Regions from separate parts of the Providencia manganoxydans genome, predicted to be linked through region 3. Evidence: predicted binding sites of a transcription regulator. Region 3 holds the regulator's gene; each other region holds the start of a gene.
The links. The regulator CRP, encoded in region 3, controls carbon source genes, mostly activating them, when cyclic AMP is high. The targets are predictions, from matches to a motif close to ATGTGANNNNNNTCACAT.

Region 1 (7,982 bases), 1.3 Mb from region 3:
TCATACTTCTTCTTCTCTCCTTTACGGTTGACCATGTATCATATAGGTAGGATTTTAGGCTGGCTAGTCAGTATTTGCTTAAAAAAACAGCAAACGAAAGCAGAATTGTCTCTTTCTTATAAGAAAATCGTTCAGAGGGTTGCACTTAGCACGTTTGCCAAATAATCTTAAGGTATATCCGTCATATTTTAAGTTGCGTTTATGTTGACGGTACTTAGCTGTATGAATGCCTTAAAATTATAAATTACTGTAGTTTTATGGTAGATTTTACAGCTTGTTAGCTCGCAGCTTAAAATATTTGGGCTTCGTTTTTGCCGTGGTGGCATTATCATTCAACAACTAGAGATAGCAGCGATGCAGGATTTGCGTCTGATATTAGTGGTCGTAGGTGCGATAGCCATAGTTGCGCTGTTACTGCATGGTCTATGGACCAGCCGTAAAGAGCGCTCAAAGTTATTCCGTGATCGTCCCGTAAAACGCCGAAAACATGACAGTCAGGAGAAATCGTCAGATTATGATGATGATTCTGCATTATTCAATGAAACTGAAGCACAAGAGAAACCTATCTCTCAGCCTGCGGTTTCTGAACCTGTGCGTCAGGTAAAGGAAGAACGTCGTGTCGAGCCTGATTTGCCACCCATTACACCTTCTGCTCATGATACCGAACCTGTATTAAATATTACGCCAGCGCGTTCAGAGCCTATTGTGTCTGATGTCGCTCCACAGGTCGATATTGTGAACGAACAATCTGCTGCGAAAGTCACAACTTCCCAGCCATCTGCTGCTGTGCGTACCCCGCATACGCCAGAGCAACCAGAATTCAATTTCGATATTAATGACAATCAAGAGGAGCAACAGCCGATACACCATGAACAGGAACAGGCGCACACTGAGAAGAAAACTGAACAACCGCAAAGTGAATCTCCAACGAACAACAAGGAGACGGTTCTGGTTCTTCATGTAGCTGCTCATCAAGGCCAAGTTTTACAAGGTGAAGTGCTGTTACAAAGTATCTTACAAGCAGGGTTCCAGTTTGGTGAAATGCGTATTTTCCATCGCCATGTGCACCCTTCGGGGACTGGCCCTGTGCTGTTTAGCCTTGCAAATATGGTTAAACCGGGTTCATTTGATCCTGAGACCATGTCTGAGTTTACGACGCCGGGTGTCTCCATGTTTATGATGGTGCCATCTTATGGTGATGCAAGCCAAAACTTCAAGTTAATGCTACAGGCAGCACAACGCATCGCTTCAGATGCGGGCGGTGTTGTCCTTGATGATGAGCGTAAAATGTTAACACCTCAAAAAATAGAGGTGTATCATGCTCGAATTCGCAATACACTAAATTAATTATCAGAACGACCGAAACCCCCCTTAATTGGGGGGTTTACATTTATGGGTGAAACATGACGACAAAATCACATCTCGATGCGCTCAAACAGCAATTACGTTATCACGAATATCAATATCATGTATTAGATGCGCCTGAAATTCCGGATGCTGAATATGACAAACTCATGCAAGAACTCAAAGCCATCGAAGCAGAGCATCCTGAATGGATAACTAGCGACTCGCCGACACAGCGTGTTGGTGCAGCACCACTAGCTGCATTTGATACTGTTCGTCATGAAATACCGATGTTATCGCTTGATAATGTGTTTGATGAGGAAAGCTACCTTGCGTTTGATAAACGCGTTAGAGATCGATTGAAAGACCAACAAGAGCAAACTTTTTGCTGTGAATTAAAACTCGATGGCCTCGCGGTAAGTTTATTATATGAAAATGGCGAGCTGACCCAAGCAGCAACGAGAGGCGATGGCACTGTTGGCGAAAATATCACATCGAATGTGAGAACGATCCGTGCTATTCCACTGCGTTTAATCGGAGATAACATTCCTGCCCGCGTAGAAATTCGTGGTGAAGTGTTTATGCCACAAAAAGGATTTGAAGCCCTCAATGAGGAAGCTCGCCGTACAGGTGGTAAAGTGTTTGCTAACCCCCGAAATGCAGCCGCAGGCTCATTACGTCAGCTTGATCCTCGCATCACCGCAAAAAGACCACTGACTTTTTATTGTTATGGTGTAGGTTTAGTGGAGGGTGAAACATTACCAGATACCCATTATGAGCGTTTGATGCAATTTAAAGCGTGGGGCTTACCTGTTAGTGATTATGTTCAACTGAAAACTGGCCATAAAGCGGTATTAGATTTTTATCATGAAATAGAAAGAATTCGTCCATCGCTTGGTTTTGATATTGATGGGGTCGTGATCAAAATTAACTCGATTGCGACTCAAGAGCAATTAGGCTTTGTATCTCGTGCTCCTCGTTGGGCTACCGCGTTTAAATTCCCTGCGCAAGAACAAATGACCTTATTAAAAGACGTTGAATTTCAAGTAGGGCGTACTGGAGCCATTACACCCGTTGCGCGCTTAGAACCTGTTCAGGTTGCTGGTGTGATAGTCAGTAATGCGACACTACATAATGCAGATGAAATAGAACGTTTAGGCGTACATATTGGTGATACAGTGGTGATCCGCCGAGCAGGTGATGTGATCCCGCAAATTGTTAGCGTAGTTGGATCAGAACGACCAGCAGATAGTCGTGAAATCGTATTCCCAACTCATTGTCCAGTCTGTGGTTCAGATGTCGAACGCATAGAAGGCGAAGCTGTTGCGCGTTGTACTGGTGGTCTGATTTGTGGCGCCCAGCGCAAAGAAGCATTAAAACATTTTGTGTCACGCCGTGCTATGGATGTCGATGGCATGGGAGACAAAATTATCGACCAACTGGTTGAAAAAGAGTATGTAAAAACACCCGCAGATTTATATCAATTGAGTGCAGGTATTCTCACTGGGCTGGATAGAATGGGGCCTAAATCGGCACAGAATTTAGTGGATGCTTTAGAGAAATCGAAAGCAACGACACTCGCACGTTTTATTTATGCTTTAGGTATTCGTGAGGTTGGAGAAGCAACAGCGGCGAATCTCGCGTCGCATTACGGTACCCTTGAAGCCGTGATGGCAGCAGATGAAGAGTCACTAAAAACAGTACAAGATATTGGTCACGTTGTGGCTAAGCATGTGGTTAATTTCTTCCGTGAAGAGCATAACCAAGCGGTGATCCAAGATTTGCTAAATAAAGCGAATATTCACTGGCCACAAGCAGTTGCGATAGATGTCAGCAGTATTGATAGCCCATTTGCAGGGAAAACAGTGGTATTAACCGGATCGATGAGCCGCTTAACCCGCGATGAAGCAAAAGATAAGTTGGTCGCATTAGGGGCTAAGGTTGCTGGTAGTGTTTCGAAGAAAACTGATTTAGTGATTGCAGGGGAAGCGGCAGGCTCCAAACTGGCTAAAGCAAATGAATTGGGTATTCAAGTCATTGATGAAGATGAGCTTATTCGTTTGCTAGGTTCTTGATTTTCTACTATAGTTTTTGAGTGTCATCATCTGAAAATAGGTGATGACATGACCTATATCAACTTATAGGTTAACAGTCAGTATTTCCGCTTAAAGTGTGATCGGCATTAGCTTTCTACAAAATACAATGTATCCATTTTCATGCTAATGTGACGGTTGTCGCATTTAAATGTCGCCTATTACATAGAATATACACATAAACCGCTTTGTTTAAATTTGTTGGAGTCGCATATGACCTCGATCCTGCATTTTGTTTTATCTCTTGTTGTAATTGGCGCTCTTGCGACATTAGCAAGTAGTAACCGTAAGGCAATCCGACTACGTTATGTTGTACAATTACTGGTTATTCAAGTTGCATTAGCTTATTTCTTCTTGCACTCTGATGTAGGTTCTTCGTTTGTATTAGGCGTCGCAGGTGTCTTTGAACACTTATTAGGATATGCAGCTGAAGGGACTAAATTTATCTTTGGTGGCATGATCGAAGGCCATTTAGCGTTCTTCTTCTTGCAAGTTCTTTGTCCTATCATCTTTATTTCAGCACTGATCGGTATTTTACAGCATATCAAAGTGTTACCTATTGTGATCCGCATCATTGGTACCGTGCTATCTAAAGTGAATGGCATGGGAAAATTGGAGTCATTTAACGCGGTTAGTTCATTATTACTCGGACAGTCTGAAAACTTTATTGCTTATAAAGACCAACTAGGCAAAATGTCAGAACGCAGAATGTACACCATGGCGGCGACTGCAATGTCGACAGTTTCAATGTCAATTGTGGGTGCTTACATGACAATGTTAGAACCTCGCTATGTAGTTGCAGCGTTGGTGCTGAACATGTTTGGTACTTTCGTTGTACTTTCACTGATTAACCCATATCCACCAGAAGCAGAAGAAGAGTTGCAAATGAGCAACATTCATGAAGGTCAAAGCTTCTTTGAAATGCTGGGTGAATATATTCTTGCTGGTTTTAAAGTCGCGATTATTGTTTCTGCTATGCTGATCGGCTTCATTGCTTTGATTGCAATGGTGAATGGTATTTGTGTTGCGCTGTTCGATATTAAATTCCAAACAATGCTAGGTTATGTATTTTATCCTTTTGCTTGGATACTCGGCATTCCTGCTGATGAAGCTTTACAAGTAGGCGGTATCATGGCAGTGAAAATGGTGACGAATGAATTTGTTGCTATGGGGGATTTACAAGCAGCGGCGGCGGCACTTTCTCCTCGCTCCGTGGGTATTTTATCGGTATTCTTAGTTTCTTTTGCTAACTTCTCATCAATTGGTATTGTAGCAGGCGCAATCAAAGGCTTGAATGAGAAGCAAGGTAATACCGTTGCTCGCTTTGGTTTAAAACTTCTGTTTGGTTCAACATTAGTTAGCTTTTTATCAGCGGCGGTTGTTGGGCTCATTCTATAACGCTAATAAAAATGTTAAAATGACTAACGGCATTCATTATGAATGCCGTTTTTGCTTGGAGAGAAAATGGAAAAACAAGATCTTATCGATATAGCAAATACGCAAATGCCATTTGGGAAATACAAAGGTATAACCTTAGTCGATCTCCCTGAGGAGTACTTGTTGTGGTTCTATAAGAAAGGTGAGTTCCCGAAAGGGCGACTTGGGCAATTAATGGAAATGGCATTAGGGCTTAAAATAGAAGGGCTGGATAGCCTTGTAAAGCCGTTAAAACGTGTCTGACTTACTCGTCATACTTCAAGTTGTTATGTTCAATCACATTACTCGCCTAATGTTAACTTGAATTCTTTAGAGTAGTGATTGAAATTAGATATGAGGATTTGGTGGAGCTAAGCGGGATCGAACCGCTGACCTCTTGCATGCCATGCAAGCGCTCTCCCAGCTGAGCTATAGCCCCAATAGATTTGATTTTGGATAAACACCTAACAGGGAATTAGGTGGTGGAGCTAAGCGGGATCGAACCGCTGACCTCTTGCATGCCATGCAAGCGCTCTCCCAACTGAGCTATAGCCCCAACAAAATCTATGGACGGAGGGCATGATATTCAAGCAATGTCAGGGTGTCAATCAAATAATGTGGTTTTGAGTTTAACTGCTGAATTATAGAGCATTTAAACAGCAAATCAGTGGGATGGGTTGGATTTTGAGAGATCCCTATGCCGCCATATACAGCATAGGGAAGTGCTGATAATTATTGAGCTGATGCTTCACGTTCAGCGATAAAAGCAAGTGCTTTATCAATACGAGCAACAGAGCGTGCTTGACCAATAGCATGGACAGTCACATCTAAAGCAGGCGATTGGCCTGCACCTGTTACTGCAACGCGCAATGGCATACCCACTTTACCCATACCGACTTCAAGCTCAGTCGCAGTCTGCTCAATAGCTTGATGAACGTTTTCAGCCGTCCACTCAGTGATAGCGGCCAGTTTCTGTTTCACCGTTTCTAATGGCTGGCGAGCAACTGGGCGCAAATGTTTTTTCGCAGCATCTGCATCGAACTCATTAAACTCTTCATAGAAATAATGGCAAGACTCGGCCATTTCTTTGAGTGTTTTACAGCGTTCGCCGAGTAATTTCACTAGTTCAGCCAATTGTGGCCCATTTTGTGTATCAATATTTTGTTGCTCAATATGCCATGCAAGGTGAACAGCAACTTCTTCAGCTGGCAAGTGGTTAATATAATGGTGATTTAACCAAAGCAATTTATCTGTATTGAACGCACTTGCTGATTTGCTAATGGCATCTAAGCTGAAGTAGTTGATCATTTCTTCACGGGTGAAAATTTCCTGATCACCATGTGACCACCCTAAACGTACTAAATAATTAAGTAGAGCTTCAGGTAAATAGCCTTCATCACGATATTGCATCACGCTAACTGCGCCATGGCGTTTAGACAGTTTTTTACCGTCGTCACCTAAGATCATGGAAACGTGAGCGTACTCAGGTACAGGTGCACCCAAAGCTTTTAATATATTGATCTGGCGAGGAGTATTGTTGATGTGATCTTCACCGCGGATCACATGGGTAATTTCCATGTCCCAGTCATCAATAACGACACAGAAGTTATAAGTTGGTGAACCATCAGTGCGGCGAATAATAAGGTCATCAAGCTCTTGGTTACTAAATTCGATAGGGCCACGAATGTTATCATCAAAGATAACAGAACCTTCTTGTGGGTTGCGAAAACGCACCACATGAGGCTCATCTGCTGTGTGATTATGAGCATGGTCACGGCAGCAACCATCGTAGCGAGGTTTTTCACCTGAAGCCATTTGCTGGTCACGTAGCGCTTCTAAACGTTCTTTTGAGCAATAGCAACGATAGGCAGTGCCTGCATCAAGCATTTGATCAATGACATCGTTATAGCGATCAAAGCGCTTAGTTTGGTAGTAAGGGCCTTCATCCCAATTTAAATTTAACCAGTTCATACCATCCATAATGGCATCGATAGCTTCCTGAGTTGAACGTTCTAAGTCGGTATCTTCGATACGTAGAACAAACTCGCCTTGATTATGGCGGCTGAATAACCAGGAATAAAGCGCGGTACGCGCTCCACCAACATGTAAATAACCTGTTGGACTAGGTGCAAAACGGGTTTTAATTTTACTCATCGAGATTGCCTTAATTGCGATACGGGTTTCTAACGTGCCTATACTCTAAATAATTCGAGGTGCAGCGAGGCGACAAGTGAGCGAGTCGCTGAAAGCATACATGGGTATGTGACTAGTAAAAGAGGGCGTAGTCACCATACCTTAACGAAAAGCGCTGCAACTTGAAGTATGACGAGTATAAAATGTAGTTCTATTCTATCACTCTACAGTGATACCTCAATAAAGTTATCTGTAGTTAGATAAATAAAATCTGTTTAAAGAAGCAAATAGCCATTTTTTACCAGCATAAAAATAATTTTCGACTAATATTGTTTTTGTTAGGTGGTATAAATTAACCTGATTCTGGTTAAATAAGATTCTTTTCTGATGAATATTGGTACATCTTGCTTATTTTTACAACGAACAGAAAAAATCTATTCAAAAACCGTTGACTCAGAACGAGGGATCCCTATAATGCACCTCCATCGACGACAGGGCGATTAGCTCAGTTGGTAGAGCATCTCCCTTACAAGGAGGAGGTCACTGGTTCGAACCCGGTATCGCCCACCACTGTCGACGATAAAGAAGTACTTAGTAGTAAGCAGTAAATAAATGGGCGATTAGCTCAGTTGGTAGAGCATCTCCCTTACAAGGAGGAGGTCACTGGTTCGAGCCCGGTATCGCCCACCATTTATTTACCCAATATGTGAAACTTGTCATGAAGTGGGCGATTAGCTCAGTTGGTAGAGCATCTCCCTTACAAGGAGGAGGTCACTGGTTCGAACCCGGTATCGCCCACCACTTCATTAGTTAGTCGCATTATATCAATTTAGATTTATAGATGGGTCGTTAGCTCAGTCGGTAGAGCAGTTGACTTTTAATCAATTGGTCGCAGGTTCGAATCCTGCACGACCCACCATCTAAAGATACAAAACCAATCATTTTTAAGATGGGTTGTTGGCTCAGTCAGTAGATTATTGTGTTTTTCAAGATGGT
Region 2 (7,982 bases), 340 kb from region 3:
GTTTTGATTTACCTGTGATTTTACATTCGCGTAAAAGCCATGACCAGCTAGTGGCGATTTTACGCCGCTATTTAGTGCCTGCATGTGGTGTCGTTCATGGCTTCGCAGGGAGTTTATCGCAAGCTCAAGCCTTTATTAAATTAGGCTATTTTATTGGTGTAGGCGGAACCATTACTTATGAGCGAGCGAATAAAACCCGTCAAGCGATAGCTCAATTGCCTTTAACGTCTTTAGTTTTTGAAACTGACGCGCCTGATATGCCAGTATCAGGGTTTCAAGGTGAACCGAATCGCCCTGAACGTATTCAAATAATTTTTAAATCGTTATGTGAACTGCGGCACGAAAGCCCAGATGAAATTGCCGAGCAACTGTATATAAATAGTCTATCATTATTTAAGCTAGACTCATCATATTCCAAGTTGCAGGGGGAGGGCTAGGCGATGTTCATTGAGTCACTGAGTTTATCTATGCTCCCCATCTATTTTTGCTGGTCGCCTACCTGCAACTCGAATGATTGAGAGTATACATCGTTAAAGCCACTTTAAATTTATTGCCAATGGCTATTAATTGATGTGGTTTCCTTTCCTTAATCCATCCAGTTTTTCACCTATTTGTTACGTCCTTTTGTGCTTTCCAGATTAAACTGATAATAGAATGTGACCTTAATCACAAGAACTGAATTTTTGTTACTTTTTGCACTGCGTATTTGTGACGAAGGTTGCGGGTTATTGGGGTGGACTAGGTATAATCATCGCACAAAGAGTCAAGGAAACGGGTACGTTTCTTTATCTACATCAATCTATAATTAAGTGAACAGGGATACTTCCATGCAACTCATTATGAGTCTGGTCGGGATGGCGGTGCTGATAGCTATCGCCGTGCTATTTTCCAGCAATCGTCGAGCGATTAAACTCCGCACTGTTGGCGGAGCTTTTATCATTCAAGTCGTGATCGGCGCTTTTGTTCTTTATGTTCCAGCGGGTCGTAGCGTATTACAGGGGATGTCTGATGGCGTTTCTAAGGTAATCAGCTATGGTCAAGATGGTATGAGCTTTATTTTTGGCGGCCTTGTTTCTGACAAAATGTTTGAATTGTTTGGCGGCGGTGGATTTATTTTCGCATTACGTGTACTGCCAATCATTGTTTTCTTCTCTTCTTTAATCGCGGTACTTTACTACCTAGGCATTATGCAATTGGTTATTAAAGTATTGGGCGGTGGCTTACAAAAAATACTGGGTACATCAAGAACTGAATCACTATCTGCCACAGCCAATATCTTTGTTGGTCAAACAGAAGCGCCATTAGTGGTGCGTCCATACATTTCAACGATGACAAACTCGGAATTGTTTGCGGTGATGTGTGGTGGTTTAGCCTCCGTTGCGGGCTCGGTATTGGCAGGTTACGCACAAATGGGCGTACCAATGGAATACCTGATTGCGGCGTCGTTTATGGCGGCTCCGGGTGGATTGTTGTTTGCTAAGCTATTAGTTCCTGAAACTGAAGAAGCTCGTGATAATGTTAATGCAACTGATTTGGTTGCAGAAGATGAACGTCCCGCGAATATTATTGATGCCGCGGCATCAGGTGCAGCTTCTGGTATGCAGTTGGCGCTAAACGTAGGGGCGATGTTATTAGCATTTATTGCGTTAATTGCCCTGATCAACGGCATTCTTGGTGGGATCGGTAACTGGTTTGATTATCCACAGCTTTCTCTTGAGTTAATTCTTGGTTGGGTGTTTGCCCCAATTGCTTACTTGATTGGTGTGCCATGGAGTGAAGCCAATATTGCGGGTTCATTTATTGGGCAAAAAGTCGTTGTTAACGAATTTGTTGCCTTTATGAACTTTGGCGAATATATGAAACCAGATGCTGATGTGTTGGCAGCAGGTAAACAAGTCCTGTCTGATCACACTAAAGCGATTATTTCATTTGCACTGTGTGGCTTTGCTAACTTGTCTTCTGTGGCGATTTTGCTCGGTGGTTTAGGTGGCATGGCGCCTAATCGTCGTAGTGATGTTGCTCGTCTTGGCATGAAAGCTGTTTTGGCAGGTACTCTCTCTAACTTAATGAGTGCAACTATTGCTGGTTTCTTCTTAACCCTAGCAATTATCTAGTCTATCTATACTCTAAATAATTCGAGATGCAGGTAGGCGACCAGCGAATAAGACCTTAGTCACATTCAGTATGTGACTAAGGTCGAGCAGACATAGTCAACAGCACTGCAACGTGAAATCTAATAAGTCTATAATCTGAAAAGGGCATTTGCCCTTTTCAGTTCATATATTCAGTTATATTCTTTCTACTTTTACGCCCACATCAGCATTTTTGAACTACTCTTAATGGCATAAAATGAAAAAGAAAAGCCATTAGAGAGAATAAAAATGAAATGAAATAGCGTATAATTGCGATAATGTTCACAAATTTTTATTTAACAATGTAACGTTCAGGCAATTAATGTGATTTGTAGCACACAAAATAGCCTAGTTCTATGGTCAAATAGGTATAAGTAAGCTGCTATGGACTGCTAGTTCTCAGAGTGGATGCACTCTAGGGCATTGTGCGGTGAGAAGGAATTCAGCTGCTACATTCGGGTTTTCGAGTAGCATCTTTAAGGAACCAAGCCCGCTCGCCAACAAAGAACGTGTTGTTCTGACAGAATTCACAACGTTGGAGAGTTTTTATGACTGATTTAACCGCAGCTGCGCAACGCGCACTGAACCTGATGGATTTAACTACCCTAAATGACGACGATACGGATGAAAAAGTGATCGCGTTGTGTCATCAAGCAAAAAGCCCTGCGGGCCAAACTGCTGCCATCTGTATTTACCCTCGTTTTATCCCGATTGCACGTAAGACTTTACGTGAGCAAGGTACTCCAGAAGTACGCATTGCTACAGTTACCAATTTCCCACATGGTAATGATGATATTGATATTGCATTGGCTGAAACTCGTGCTGCTATTGCTTATGGTGCAGATGAAGTCGATGTGGTTTTCCCTTATAGAGCTTTGATGGCAGGGAATGAAAAAATTGGTTTTGATTTAGTGAAAGCCTGTAAAGATGCATGCGCACAAGCGAATGTATTATTGAAAGTGATCATTGAAACAGGTGAACTTAAAGATCCTGCTCTTATCCGTAAAGCGTCTGAAATTTCTATTAAAGCGGGTGCGGATTTTATCAAAACATCAACAGGTAAAGTACCGGTTAATGCGACTCTCGAAAGTGCTGAGATCATGATGCAAGTTATCCATGATATGGGCGTTGCAAAAACAGTGGGCTTTAAACCTGCTGGTGGTGTTCGTACGGCAGAAGAAGCCGCTCAATACTTAGCATTAGCAGATCGTATTTTAGGTAAAGGCTGGGCAGACTCGCGCCATTTTCGTTTTGGTGCATCTAGTTTGCTAGCTAACTTGCTGAATACACTTGGTTTCGAAACAAAAAAATCAAGTAGTAGCTATTAATTTAAGCAATTACCTAAATCCTGTTTGAGTTAAGGAGCATACCGTGTTTCTGGCACAAGAAATTATCCGTAAAAAACGTGATGGTAAAGTACTGAGTGAAGAAGAAATTCGTTTCTTTATTAATGGCGTTCGTGACAATTCCGTTTCAGAAGGTCAGATAGCTGCTTTGGCAATGACCATTTATTTCAACGATATGACAATGGATGAACGTGTTGCACTAACGTTAGCAATGCGTGATTCAGGCACTGTATTAAATTGGAAATCACTAAACCTCAATGGCCCGTTAGTTGATAAGCATTCTACGGGTGGTGTTGGTGATGTGACTTCACTGATGTTAGGCCCAATGGTAGCAGCATGTGGTGGTTACGTGCCCATGATTTCAGGGCGTGGGCTAGGTCATACAGGGGGAACGCTAGATAAGCTCGAAGCAATCCCTAATTTTGATATTTTTCCTAATGATGAACGTTTCCGTGACATCATTAGTGATGTTGGTGTGGCAATTATTGGTCAAACTAACTCACTCGCACCGGCTGATAAACGTTTTTATGCGACACGTGATATCACAGCGACTGTAGATTCAATTCCATTAATTACGGCATCTATTTTAGGTAAAAAATTGGCTGAAGGCCTTGATGCATTAGTTATGGATGTCAAAGTTGGCTCAGGTGCATTTATGCCAACTTATGAAAAATCAGAGCAACTTGCCGAGTCAATCGTTAAAGTAGCGAATGGTGCGGGTTGTAAAACTACGGCTTTACTGACGGATATGAATGAAGTACTGGCTTCTAGTGCAGGTAATGCGGTTGAGGTACGTGAAGCGGTACAATTTTTAACGGGTGAATATCGTAATCCACGTTTGTATGAAGTGACTATGGCATTATGTGTTGAAATGCTCGTATCCGGTACTTTGGCTGCCAGTAGAGATGAAGCACGTCAGAAACTACAAGCGGTGTTGGATAATGGTAAAGCCGCGGAAGTCTTTGGACGCATGGTTGCTGCACAAAAAGGCCCAAGTGATTTCGTTGAGAATTATAGCAAATATCTACCTACCGCCGTATTGAACAAAGCGGTATATGCAGAGAAATCAGGCATTGTTAGCGCTATGGATACCAGAGCACTGGGTATGTCCGTGGTGACATTGGGCGGTGGGCGTCGCAAAGCAACAGATCCGATTGATTATAGCGTTGGTTTAAGCGATATCGCGGCACTGGGTGCAACAGTTGATAGCCAAACACCACTTGCTATTATTCATGCTAATAGTGAAAAAGCGTGGGAAGAGGCGGCGAAAGAAGTACGAGCTGCTATGGTGATTAGTGATAAAGCACCAGAAACGACGCCAATGGTTTATCGCCAAATTAGCGAATAATTAACAAATTAGTTTTATCAGTGGCTCTTCCCAACGATTGGGAATGATGACGCAGGAGAGAAGTTATGAAACGTACATTTATTATGGTGTTGGACTCTTTCGGGATTGGTGCTGCGGGTGATGCGCACAAATTTAATGATGAAGGCTCAAACACATTAGGCCACATTGCAGATGCTTGTGCGCGCGGTGAAGCAGATAAAGGCCGTAAAGGTCCTTTGCATTTACCTAACTTAACCAAGCTAGGGCTGGGTAAAGCGGCTGAAGAGTCTTGTGGTAAATTTCCTGCGGGCCTTGACCCTAATTCAGAGATCATCGGCGCTTATGCTTATGCAAGTGAGCTTTCCTCTGGTAAAGATACGCCGTCTGGTCACTGGGAAATCGCGGGTGTTCCTGTTTTATTTGATTGGGGTTATTTCGCTGATCATGAAAACAGCTTCCCACAAGAGCTGCTCGATATTATTGTGAAACGTGCAAATCTCCCTGGCTATTTAGGTAACTGCCATTCTTCAGGTACAGTAATCCTCGATCAACTGGGTGAAGAACACATGAAAACGGGTAAGCCAATTTTCTATACCTCGGCTGACTCGGTATTCCAGATTGCTTGCCATGAAGAAACCTATGGCTTAGATAAATTGTATGAGTTATGCGAGATCGCTCGTGAAGAACTCACCAATGGGGGCTATAACATTGGTCGTGTTATTGCTCGTCCATTTATTGGCGATAAAGCGGGTAATTTTGAACGTACCGGTAACCGACATGACCTTGCTGTTGAACCACCAGCACCAACCATGCTGCAAAAATTAGTGGAAGAAAAACAAGGTGAAGTCGTTTCTATTGGTAAAATTGCGGATATCTACGCGCATGTTGGCATTACTAAAAAAGTGAAAGCGACTGGCATTGATGCGCTATTTGATGCAACAGTAAAAGAAATGAAATTAGCGGGCGACAAAACCATTGTCTTCACTAACTTTGTTGACTTTGACTCTGCTTATGGCCACCGCCGTGATGTTGCTGGCTATGCAGGTGCGTTAGAGCTATTTGATCGCCGTCTACCTGAACTAATGGAATTAGTTGAAGATGATGACATTTTGATCTTAACGGCAGACCATGGTTGTGACCCAACATGGGAAGGTACTGACCATACTCGTGAGCACATTCCTGTTTTAATTTATGGACCAAAAGTCAAACCTGGCTCTTTAGGCCATCGTGAAACCTTTGCTGATATTGGACAAACGGTAGCGAAATACTTCGATCTATCGCCAATGGAGTACGGTAAATCAATGCTGTAAGTGATGATACTCATCATCAAATATGACTGAAATAAGGCAGGAAACTGCCTTATTTATTTAACCCCTTAATAAAAATTGGGCATTTGCCGTAGACAGCCAGTAGAGTGACTGGCTACTATATCGGACAGTTACGCTAAACCATTTAATTAAATGATTTATAAGGAATAATGATAATGGCTACTCCTCATATTAATGCAGAAATGGGTGATTTTGCTGACGTCGTTTTGATGCCAGGTGATCCATTACGTGCAAAATATATTGCAGAAACTTTTCTTGATGACGTTCGTCAGGTGAACAATGTACGTGGCATGCTAGGTTTCACTGGGACTTATAAAGGCCGTAAAATCTCTGTTATGGGACATGGTATGGGGATCCCATCTTGCTCTATTTATGCAAAAGAGCTGATCACTGACTTTGGCGTGAAAGTGATTATCCGTGTTGGTTCATGTGGCGCGGTAATGGATGATGTTAAGTTACGTGATGTCGTGATTGGGATGGGGGCATGTACTGACTCGAAAGTTAACCGTCAACGTTTTAAAGATCATGATTTTGCAGCAATTGCTGATTATGAATTGGTTCACAATGCGGTTGAGGCTGCAAAAGCGAAAAATGTGAATGTACGTGTAGGTAACTTGTTCTCTGCCGATCTGTTCTATTCACCGGATCCTGATATGTTCAAAGTGATGGAAAAATACGGCATCCTTGGTGTTGAGATGGAAGCTGCGGGTATTTATGGTGTCGCTGCGGAGTTTGGTGCACGCGCACTGACTATCTGTACGGTGTCTGATCATATCAAGACTGGTGAGCAAACCACTTCAGATGAACGCCAAACCACTTTTAACGAAATGATCGAAATCGCTCTGGACTCAGTTTTGTTAGGCGATAAATAATTATTGTTAGAGCAATAATTTTGTTGATTCTTAGGTGCCGTACAAATTATGTACGGCATTTTTACAGTACTAGCCGCGTTTTTTATTGATTCGGCTCATCACAATAGCGTCAACGTATTCGCCATCACGGAAAGCATAATCACGCATAATGCCTTCTTGTTCAAATCCAAATTTCTTATATAGTCCAAGGCCATTGTCATTGAGGGCATAGACTTCGAGCTCGATACGGCGCACATTGAGCCAGTTGTCACAGTAATCGACCATCACTGCCATTAATTTAGAGCCAATACCTTTACCCTGATGGTGATGACTCACCGTCACGCCAAAGGTAGCTGTATGGCGACGGCGGATCTGACTTGGTTGATAAACGCTTAGAATGCCAACCACTTCATCATCAAGAGTTGCAATAAAATGAGTGACCAGAGGATCATTAGAGCTTAGTCGAGTTTCCCAAATTTTTGTTGATGGGTAAGGAAGCTGTAGCGTATTCGCATAAGCAGCATAGTCGGTGTGCATTTGTGTCAGGGCAGGAACATCGTCAATGGTTGCTCTGCGGATAATTATATCACTCATAATGTAATGTCTCTTCAACTCTTTTAGATATCAATATCATTAATCACACTAAGTATGTTGATTGTCAATTGATAATCTTAAAATATGAAACATTAAATTGAATAGTTTTAACCACTTATCGTGGATGATTAAACAGGGTGCCTTTCAAGCTTTGGCTTGGAGTTTCACCAAATCGAGCTTTATATTCAGCACTAAAGCGCCCCATATGAGCAAATCCCCAACGTAAAGCAATTCCAGTGATATTATTAACATCTCCAGATAAAAGCTCTGAACGAACTTTATCTAATCTTAATGTTTTAAGGTATTGCATTGGGCTGACATTTAAAAAATGGCGAAAGCCACTGTATAAGCTGCGTGAGCTGACACCTGCGACCAGAGCAAGCTGCTCCATCGTAATATTTTCA
Region 3 (7,982 bases):
TCAAATGCTCATATGTCTACATTGTCTAAAACGCAGAAAAATAAATTTAAATTAGATTTTTGTTTTAATCATAAAGATGTATTTGAAGTGGCATCAATTAATTCAAATAAAGAATTATCTGTAGCTGATATAATTAAAATTCATAAGCACCGCCATATCATCTCGGATTATGCAGATAGGTTATGGAAAAATTACCAACAGATGGTTTTACCAATGCGAGAAAGTATTTCATTACCTATTATTGGGATTGAAGGCGAAGAAACAAAGCAACAGCCTATTGATATTCACGGCTTTATGAAATTTGGAGATGTGCGTTTTACTCGAAAAGAAATGATAACTATCTGTATGTTGCTTTCTCAATGCCGAATTAAGGAAATTAGTGCTATTCAAGGGTGCTCTGAAAACTCAGAGCATAAACGCATCATGAATATCAAAGAGAAGCTGGGTTGTCCTCATGCCTCACCGAGTGGTTTATTTAAAGCATTTAAAGAACGTGGTATTACATTAGCTTGTTTAGATACATTAATTACTCTGAAAAATATTCAACAAGGAAATAAAAAATGAAATGGAAATTCAGATTAGGAGCGGTAGCAGGGAATACTTTAGAATATTATGATATTGCCGTATTTGCTGCAATATCTGTATATTTAAGTGCGGAATTAGAACGATTAGGTTACTCTTCAGCGACTGAAATGGTATGGGGAATATTTGCATTACGTTTTCTGGCTAGACCTATTGGTGGTTATGTAATTGGTCGCTATGCCGATCGAGTGGGTAAAAAGCCCGCTTTAGTCTTTACCAGTTTACTTACTGGGACTGCAACCTTATGTATGGCAATATTGCCGATTCAATTATTAGGTTCATATACGCCTATCGCGATTTTAATGTTGCAATTAATATTATCTTTTAGCTTCGGTGGCGAATATCCCTCATTAATCACCTACTTACTTAATAATATTTCTGAAAAAGAATGCTCTAAAGTTTCTTCATTAATTGTTGGTAGCTCAATAATTGGTGTCATTATTTCATTAGCAGTTGTGTTAGTTTTAGAAAATCAATTAACCGTAGAAATGATGCAGTCAATTGGTTGGCGTATACCCTTACTATTAGGTTTGGTGAATATTGCCATTAGCTTTTGGTTTCGCTTAAAATTACCAGATCAACCACTGGTAGAAAAACGCAACAATAAAATGAGTGGGTTTAAAATATTACAGATATTTTTATTAACTGTACCTGGGACTGTTACGTTTTATTCGCAAAATATCTCATCCTCTATACTAAGCGAACATTTACAACTCGGCGAACTGAAAAGTCTATATTCAATTGTATTATCAAGTCTTTTATTGGTCTTTATGCTAATTTGTGGATGGTTAACCGATAAATACAGTTCACCACAAAAAATATTTAGACTGGGTGTATTTGGTATGGTGTTGCTTTCTATTCCATTGTATTTTGCAATGAGCAGTGGAATAATGATTTTGGTGTCTATTGCTCAATTAATTATAATTATCAATGGGGCAATGATATTATGTAATTTATCTGCAATACTGTTCTCAATTTCTGGTGGGCAGACGGTAGTTCTTGCTGTTGGTTATAATTTAGCAACAACCTTTATCGGTGGGATAACGCCGTTGGTGATTAGCTATTTGGTTGGTATCAATGTCGGCTATGTAGGGGGCTTTATTGCTTTATGTGGTTTGACGTTCTTGCTATCAAGCTCTTTATCTAAAAGTTATCAATTAGCATCGTAATTTGAATTATAAATCCGCCCCAGTGTAAAATAGGGGCGATTTATCTTAATTTTAATTATTTATATATCTTGTCATACTATTCATTTTCATGCTTGTCTTTTTCTTCTTTATTTTCATCGTCTCTTCTTTTCTTACTTGAGCCACTTTTCCCTGATACTAGGGATATAAGAGTAGGTCGCTGAAGATTAATCGCTGTTATATTTTTATAAAAAGGTAAATTTAAAATTTCCTTTAACTTTTTATACTGCTCTTTATTGATCGTTGGTAATGAATAACGGGGAGCCTCCGCGATTTTATTCAATAATATAGACTCTTTTTCATTAAGATTTGATGGGAAATTTGATTTTTGGATTTCATTTAATGCATGATACTCCCCTTCTGTCATGTAACTTGGTAAACCTTGAGTCAGTAGACTAGGACTATATTTCGTATAGATAAGTTTTTCTTTATTCTGAGTAGGGCTTGTCTTTTTTACTGATTTTGTTGTATTAGCTGTAGCTTTTAGTGTAGATATTTTTGTTTGAGAAAGGGGAATGGTTTTATTATCCTCTTCTAATGAGGGGGATATTGTATTTGCAAGTGTTAACGTAATGGTAGACGCTTTTTTTGTCTCCGTCATTGAAGAAATATCCGTCTGTATTCCTTGAGTCATTTTAGCTGGATTTTTTTGTTGTGCCACTGTAAATGGCTCAGTTTGTACAGCACGATCTTGTGTTATTGAGTTATCTGTTTTTTTATTTGTAGCTAATGAATGAGCAAGAAGAATACTAGGCGAATAGCGTGTTTTATTTATTATAGCGAGGTCAAGTGCTGATATTATTTTTGATTCTTCTACCTCTGATAATTGTTCTATCATTTCTGATAGATTTTTTTTAATATTATTAAATTGATAGTTTGTTTTATTTGGAATGTCTTTGCTCAATAATTTAGCTTTCTCTATCAATTGGTTTGTTTTTGTCATAGATGGATATAAGCTTTTTTCTTGAACAACAGATTTTTTCTTCTCAGGGAAATCGTTTCTATTTGTGTTGGTGGTAGGAAATCTGGTTTTTTTTTCAAGTTGAGGTGAACCATTATCATAGTCGTCATTATCATTATTATATTTAGTTGCATATGGACAATATGATTTTGATATCGTCAATTTATTAATCTCTTCAGATATGTCAATATAATTCTCTGGCTGTACAGGTGCTATTGATAAACGTGTATCATTTTGATTTTGGGAAAGGTTGTTTTTATTCATTGAAATTGGGTTTTGAACTTTACCCAGATTTGATATAACAGAAGTATCCTTATAATCATAATCATTTTCTTCATCAGAAGAAAATGCATCATCACTCTCTATATCTCTTTCAAATTTTTTTTCATAAAAAGACGGATCGATAAAACCAGAATGGTTACCTATTTTATTTGATTCTGTCTGTATTTCAGCGGATTGCTGCGCCTCGGTAACTTTGGAATACTCGGTTTGTGTCTGCTTGGTGAAAGTGGCCAGTACCGCTTGCTTTTGTTCAAAGAGGACTTGAGCCGCTTTTTTCTGGCTTTCGGTCTGTTGCTGGGCCAGTTTAAGGGCTTCTTGGCTCGCTTGCAGCTGGATTTTCATCTGCTCCAGCGCGGCTTGTGCGTTATCAAAAGCTTGTTTGTGGGTTTGTACTTGTTTGGTGAAAGCGTCCAATTCCAATTGTTTTTGGTTAAGGAGCGTTTGAGCCATTTTAAGGTTTTCATTGGTCTGTTGCAGTTGTTTTTCAGTATCTCTTTGGATCTGCTTTTGAGTAGATAGCTCTGCTTCCTTCTGCTCCAAAGCATTATCAAGTGTTTGTTTGTCGGTTTGTGTCTGCTTAGTGAAAGCGTTCAGGGGTGTTTGATTTTGTTTTTCAGTAAAGATATCCCAGCTTATTTCATCAAAGGGATCATCATAATAGCTTTGGATATCTTCCATATCTGAGAATTCTTCATCAATATAAAAACTATTGACTGAATCAAGATCATCATCTTGGCCATCCATATCACTAAATGAGTCATTATCAAGATTTCTCTGTAATACGTTTAAATAGACATTATGATTATCTAATCCACTAATATAATGAGCTAATAATTCTGTTATATCTTGGCCTTCAATAGGGGAATTTAAGAAGTTTTTGGGAGATATTGTGATAATAACCTCAAAATTATCTATATTTATAATATAACGATGTCGAGTTTCCTTATTATGAGCACTGGTGAGATAATCTTCAATATTATTAAATATTGAAGAGAGCAATTTGGCGTCTTTATCTACACCTACCTGCATATTCTCTACTGGGTCTTTGTTGGGAGATTTATTTAAGGCCGAATTTTTCATCTGACTCTTGAAAGTGTTATCCGATAATCGTTTCCGAAGTGCTTCACTTAGCGCCAACGATGGTAGTGTGTTTCTATCGAGTGTACTGGGTCGGCTAGCATTTTTTGGAACAAGCATGAGTGAACTATCTGGTGTTTTCTCTACCACAGATAATTTTCCACTCTGGCTTGCCGTTCTGCTTGGGGAATAGGAAGAGAGGGACGTTTGAATTTCTTCTGCATACGTCAGTGTTCTTCCGTTAGTGATTGCTGGAGTTGATTCGGTTGTTTGAGAGGCGATTTGTTGTTGAGCAGGAGCACCTTTGTTAATTTGTGAAGTCACTTTGGGCTGGGAAGAGGTGTTTTGCTCAATCTTTTGAATTATTTCTTTTACATGACTCAATGTTGGATTGTCATTATAAGATGCTGTAGGTTCAGCTCGTGAGCTATCATCATTTAAAATAAAGTCATTACTCTGTTTTTCACGTTGTTGAGTATTAGCGAGTATGGGTAGAGTCATTTTATTTGCTTTATTTGAAATTAGACTCGGTTTTTTCTCGATGGACTGTTTTGCTCGGTCAGTGTTGTTTTCTTTGTTTGAAGAAAAAGGCGCTATGTGAGTCTTTTGTTCAACCTCCTGAAGAGCGGGAGGAGTGTGCAACATCAAAGGCGCTGATTGAGATAAAGTATCAGATCCTAAGGTCGCTTCTGGCGGAACTCTTCCAACTTGTACGGGGTTAGCTTTTTTTTTCGTGTTAGGCGTTTCGTTTAGAGTACTCTTACTTCCTTGATTTTCATCATGTTTAGTGGGTAAGGTATGCTTAGTTTGTTTTGATAATAAATCATTTGCGTCAACCTCATCTGGGTTATGCTGTATCTCGATCCGTTGTTCTGTTTGGGTTGCGATATTTTTTGTCATAGGAGAAGCAAGTTCTATTTGTGTTACTTTATCTATTTTGCCTGAACAATTATTATCGTTATTAATTAATGTATTGGTTGTCGATGAAGTCGAACTTAATTTTTTAGCATTAGCACTCTTTGTTTTATAGTTTATATTTATCGTTAAATTGATATTGGCAACGTTTTTTATATTATAAACAATGTTATTTACCATTTTCCCTATTTCAACAAAGTTCATTTCATTCAGAGTATCATTAAGTGTTCTTTGATTGATGAAAGATGGTTTATTAATTGTTATCGTGAGCTCGACCATAAATTAAAAATTCCTTAAACAATAAATTAAGTGATTGTTTTTAATATTATGTGACTGATAATTATTTAAATATAAAGAAACGCGGCTAGACGATAACGAGTATCGCAAAATGATTGCAACAGAAAGTGATAGGATATTGATACAATTAGAGGCAAAAAATAACCCTGCATCACAAGGATAGAGGGTTATTTTAAATGTTAGCGAGTTCCGTAGACGACAATCGTTTTGCCGTGCGCAGAGATCAAGTTTTGATCTTCTAGCATCTTCAAGATACGGCCAACAGTTTCACGCGAACAGCCAACAATTTGACCAATTTCTTGGCGTGTAATTTTGATTTGCATACCATCCGGATGGGTCATTGCATCTGGTTGTTTTGCTAAATTAAGTAGTGTTTGAGCAATACGGCCTGTCACATCTAAGAATGCGAGGTTACCCACTTTTTCTGATGTGGTTTGTAGGCGGCTTGCCATTTGCGCAGAAAGACGCATAAGAATGTCAGGATTAACCTGAATAAGTTGACGGAATTTTTTGTAAGAAATTTCAGCGACTTCACAGGCGCTTTTTGCTCTTACCCAGGCAGAACGTTCTTGCCCTTCTTCAAATAACCCTAGTTCACCAATGAAATCTCCCTGATTTAAATAGGAGAGGATCATTTCTTTGCCTTCTTCATCTTTGATTAAAACAGCCACTGAACCTTTAACGATGTAGTAAAGAGTCTCTGCTTTTTCACCCTGATGGATCAGTGTGCTCTTGGATGGATACTTATGAATATGGCAGTGTGACAAAAACCATTCAAGAGTAGGGTCTGTTTGTGGCTTGCCGAGAACCATTAGCGTTATCCTCTGTATGTTAATACAGCCTCCGGTCAACCATAACCAGAAAGCTGGTTTTTAAAGTCACTATCTTAGCATATTAACCATAATGTAAGTTAATACCAGTACTATAATATACTCATCATGCTTCAAGTTGCCGCGTTGTTGATTACGTTTACTTGCACTAGCGACATAGTTTTCTATGCTCTTCGCGATTTGTTCACTTATTGCCTAGCTGCATCTCGAATCATTTAGAGTGTATAATCAATTGAAACCCTGAGTTTTGATCTTGCTCCTATCAGGTGATAGTTTGTTTGTAACATAATAAACCTAGAAAGTCTCGGCTTTATCGCTTCAGCTACTTAAAGTGTCGATTCGATTGAAAGCATTTATGTAACAATGTTATCTTTTATACAAATTTTTTCTAGGGGAATAAATAATGGAAGCGAGAGTTAAGTGGGTTGAAGGACTTTCTTTTTTAGGTGAGTCCGCCTCTGGTCATCAAGTAATGATGGATGGTAATTCAGGTGATAAAGCACCTAGCCCAATGGAAATGGTATTGATGGCAGTAGGTGGATGCAGCTCAGTGGATGTGGTATCTATTTTACAAAAAGGCCGTAATAACGTTAGTGGTTGTGAAGTTAAATTAACCTCACAGCGTCGTGATGAGGCTCCTCGTTATTTCACTCATATTAATTTGCATTTTATTGTAACAGGCACTGATTTAACGGAAAAAGTGGTTGAACGTGCAGTTCAACTTTCGGCTGAGAAATATTGCTCGGTATCTTTGATGTTAGAAAAAGCTGTGAAAGTTACTCATAGTTTTGAAATTAAAACTCAATAATTTTTTATTATATATATTATTTTTTTAATTATGATGCTTATTAATTTAAAATAAGCATCATGTATTAACTATTAATCGTGTTTTTGTTTAATTAACTTCTCAACAATAGGGGTCATGATTAACTCCATTGCTAACCCTAATTTCCCTCCCGGCACAACAATAGTATTCATAGCTGAAATAAATGAACCGCTTAACATGGAAAGTAAATAAGGAAAATCAATTTGTTCGAGCCCTCTAAAACGGATAACAATAAAACTTTCATCTTGTGATGGTATCGCTTTAGCAGAGAAAGGGTTTGAGGTATCTACGGTTGGTACACGTTGGAAATTAATATGAGTTCGTGAGAATTGTGGGGTTATATAATTAATATAATCACCCATTGAGCGAACTACCGAGTCCATCACTGCTTCTCGTGAATGCCCTCGTTCTGTGGTGTCTCGGATCAGCTTCTGGATCCATTCAAGGTTAACGATAGGCACAACCCCAACCAGTAAATCAACATGGCGAGCAACATTGTTTTCAGGTGTGACAACACCGCCATGTAACCCTTCATAGAATAAAATATCACTATTAGGTGGTAGGGGTTCCCATGGCGTAAAGGTACCCGGCTGTAAGCCATAGGGAACAGCTTCATCGTAGGTATGAAGGTATTTACGTGATTTACCACTACCCTGTTGGCTGTATTCTAAAAGCGTCTGCTCTAACAGGGAGAAGTCATTTGCTTCAGGGCCGAAATAGCTGATATGGCGGCCTTGTTCTCTGGCTTTTCTAATTGCCATATCCATTTCAGGGCGAGTATAACGATGAAAACTATCACCTTCTAAAGTTGCAGGTTGGATATTTAATTGATGGAATATTTTACGAAATGCTTGGCTGGTCGAAGTGGTTCCTGCACCACTAGACCCAGTGATTGCAATAATTGGATGTTTTTTGGACATCATGGACTCCCTGTGTTGCGCTTGCGTCCATGCTAAACCGAGCCATGAGCGAAACGGGGTTACGGGCGAAACTGACTGTTAGGCATAAAATTAACAGATTCATGC

Region 1: JI723_RS07505 (NupC/NupG family nucleoside CNT transporter) is a predicted target of CRP. The motif match lies at 3,567-3,584, and genes of this name have one in related genera.
Region 2: deoC (deoxyribose-phosphate aldolase) is a predicted target of CRP. The motif match lies at 2,455-2,472, and genes of this name have one in related genera.

Annotation. Positions count from the first base shown of each region.
Region 1 is NZ_CP067099.1:1,705,070-1,713,051, forward strand. Features, by position in the region: gene cysZ (sulfate transporter CysZ) at 1-4, opposite strand, end outside; gene zipA (cell division protein ZipA) at 355-1,347, shown strand; gene ligA (NAD-dependent DNA ligase LigA) at 1,404-3,419, shown strand; gene JI723_RS07505 (NupC/NupG family nucleoside CNT transporter) at 3,651-4,835, shown strand; gene JI723_RS07510 (DUF3820 family protein) at 4,902-5,117, shown strand; tRNA gene JI723_RS07515 (tRNA-Ala) at 5,217-5,292, opposite strand; tRNA gene JI723_RS07520 (tRNA-Ala) at 5,334-5,409, opposite strand; gene gltX (glutamate--tRNA ligase) at 5,586-7,007, opposite strand; tRNA gene JI723_RS07530 (tRNA-Val) at 7,481-7,556, shown strand; tRNA gene JI723_RS07535 (tRNA-Val) at 7,601-7,676, shown strand; tRNA gene JI723_RS07540 (tRNA-Val) at 7,712-7,787, shown strand; tRNA gene JI723_RS07545 (tRNA-Lys) at 7,830-7,905, shown strand.
Region 2 is NZ_CP067099.1:776,366-784,347, forward strand. Features, by position in the region: gene JI723_RS03370 (TatD family hydrolase) at 1-437, shown strand, start outside; gene JI723_RS03375 (NupC/NupG family nucleoside CNT transporter) at 840-2,114, shown strand; gene deoC (deoxyribose-phosphate aldolase) at 2,681-3,460, shown strand; gene deoA (thymidine phosphorylase) at 3,504-4,826, shown strand; gene deoB (phosphopentomutase) at 4,892-6,115, shown strand; gene deoD (purine-nucleoside phosphorylase) at 6,289-7,005, shown strand; gene JI723_RS03400 (GNAT family N-acetyltransferase) at 7,075-7,578, opposite strand; gene JI723_RS03405 (helix-turn-helix transcriptional regulator) at 7,694-7,982, opposite strand, start outside.
Region 3 is NZ_CP067099.1:439,162-447,143, forward strand. Features, by position in the region: gene JI723_RS01920 (helix-turn-helix domain-containing protein) at 1-564, shown strand, start outside; gene JI723_RS01925 (MFS transporter) at 561-1,751, shown strand; gene JI723_RS01930 (HlyD family secretion protein) at 1,828-5,283, opposite strand; gene crp (cAMP-activated global transcriptional regulator CRP) at 5,481-6,113, opposite strand; gene JI723_RS01940 (OsmC family protein) at 6,535-6,939, shown strand; gene JI723_RS01945 (phosphoribulokinase) at 7,011-7,877, opposite strand; gene JI723_RS01950 (YheU family protein) at 7,937-7,982, opposite strand, start outside.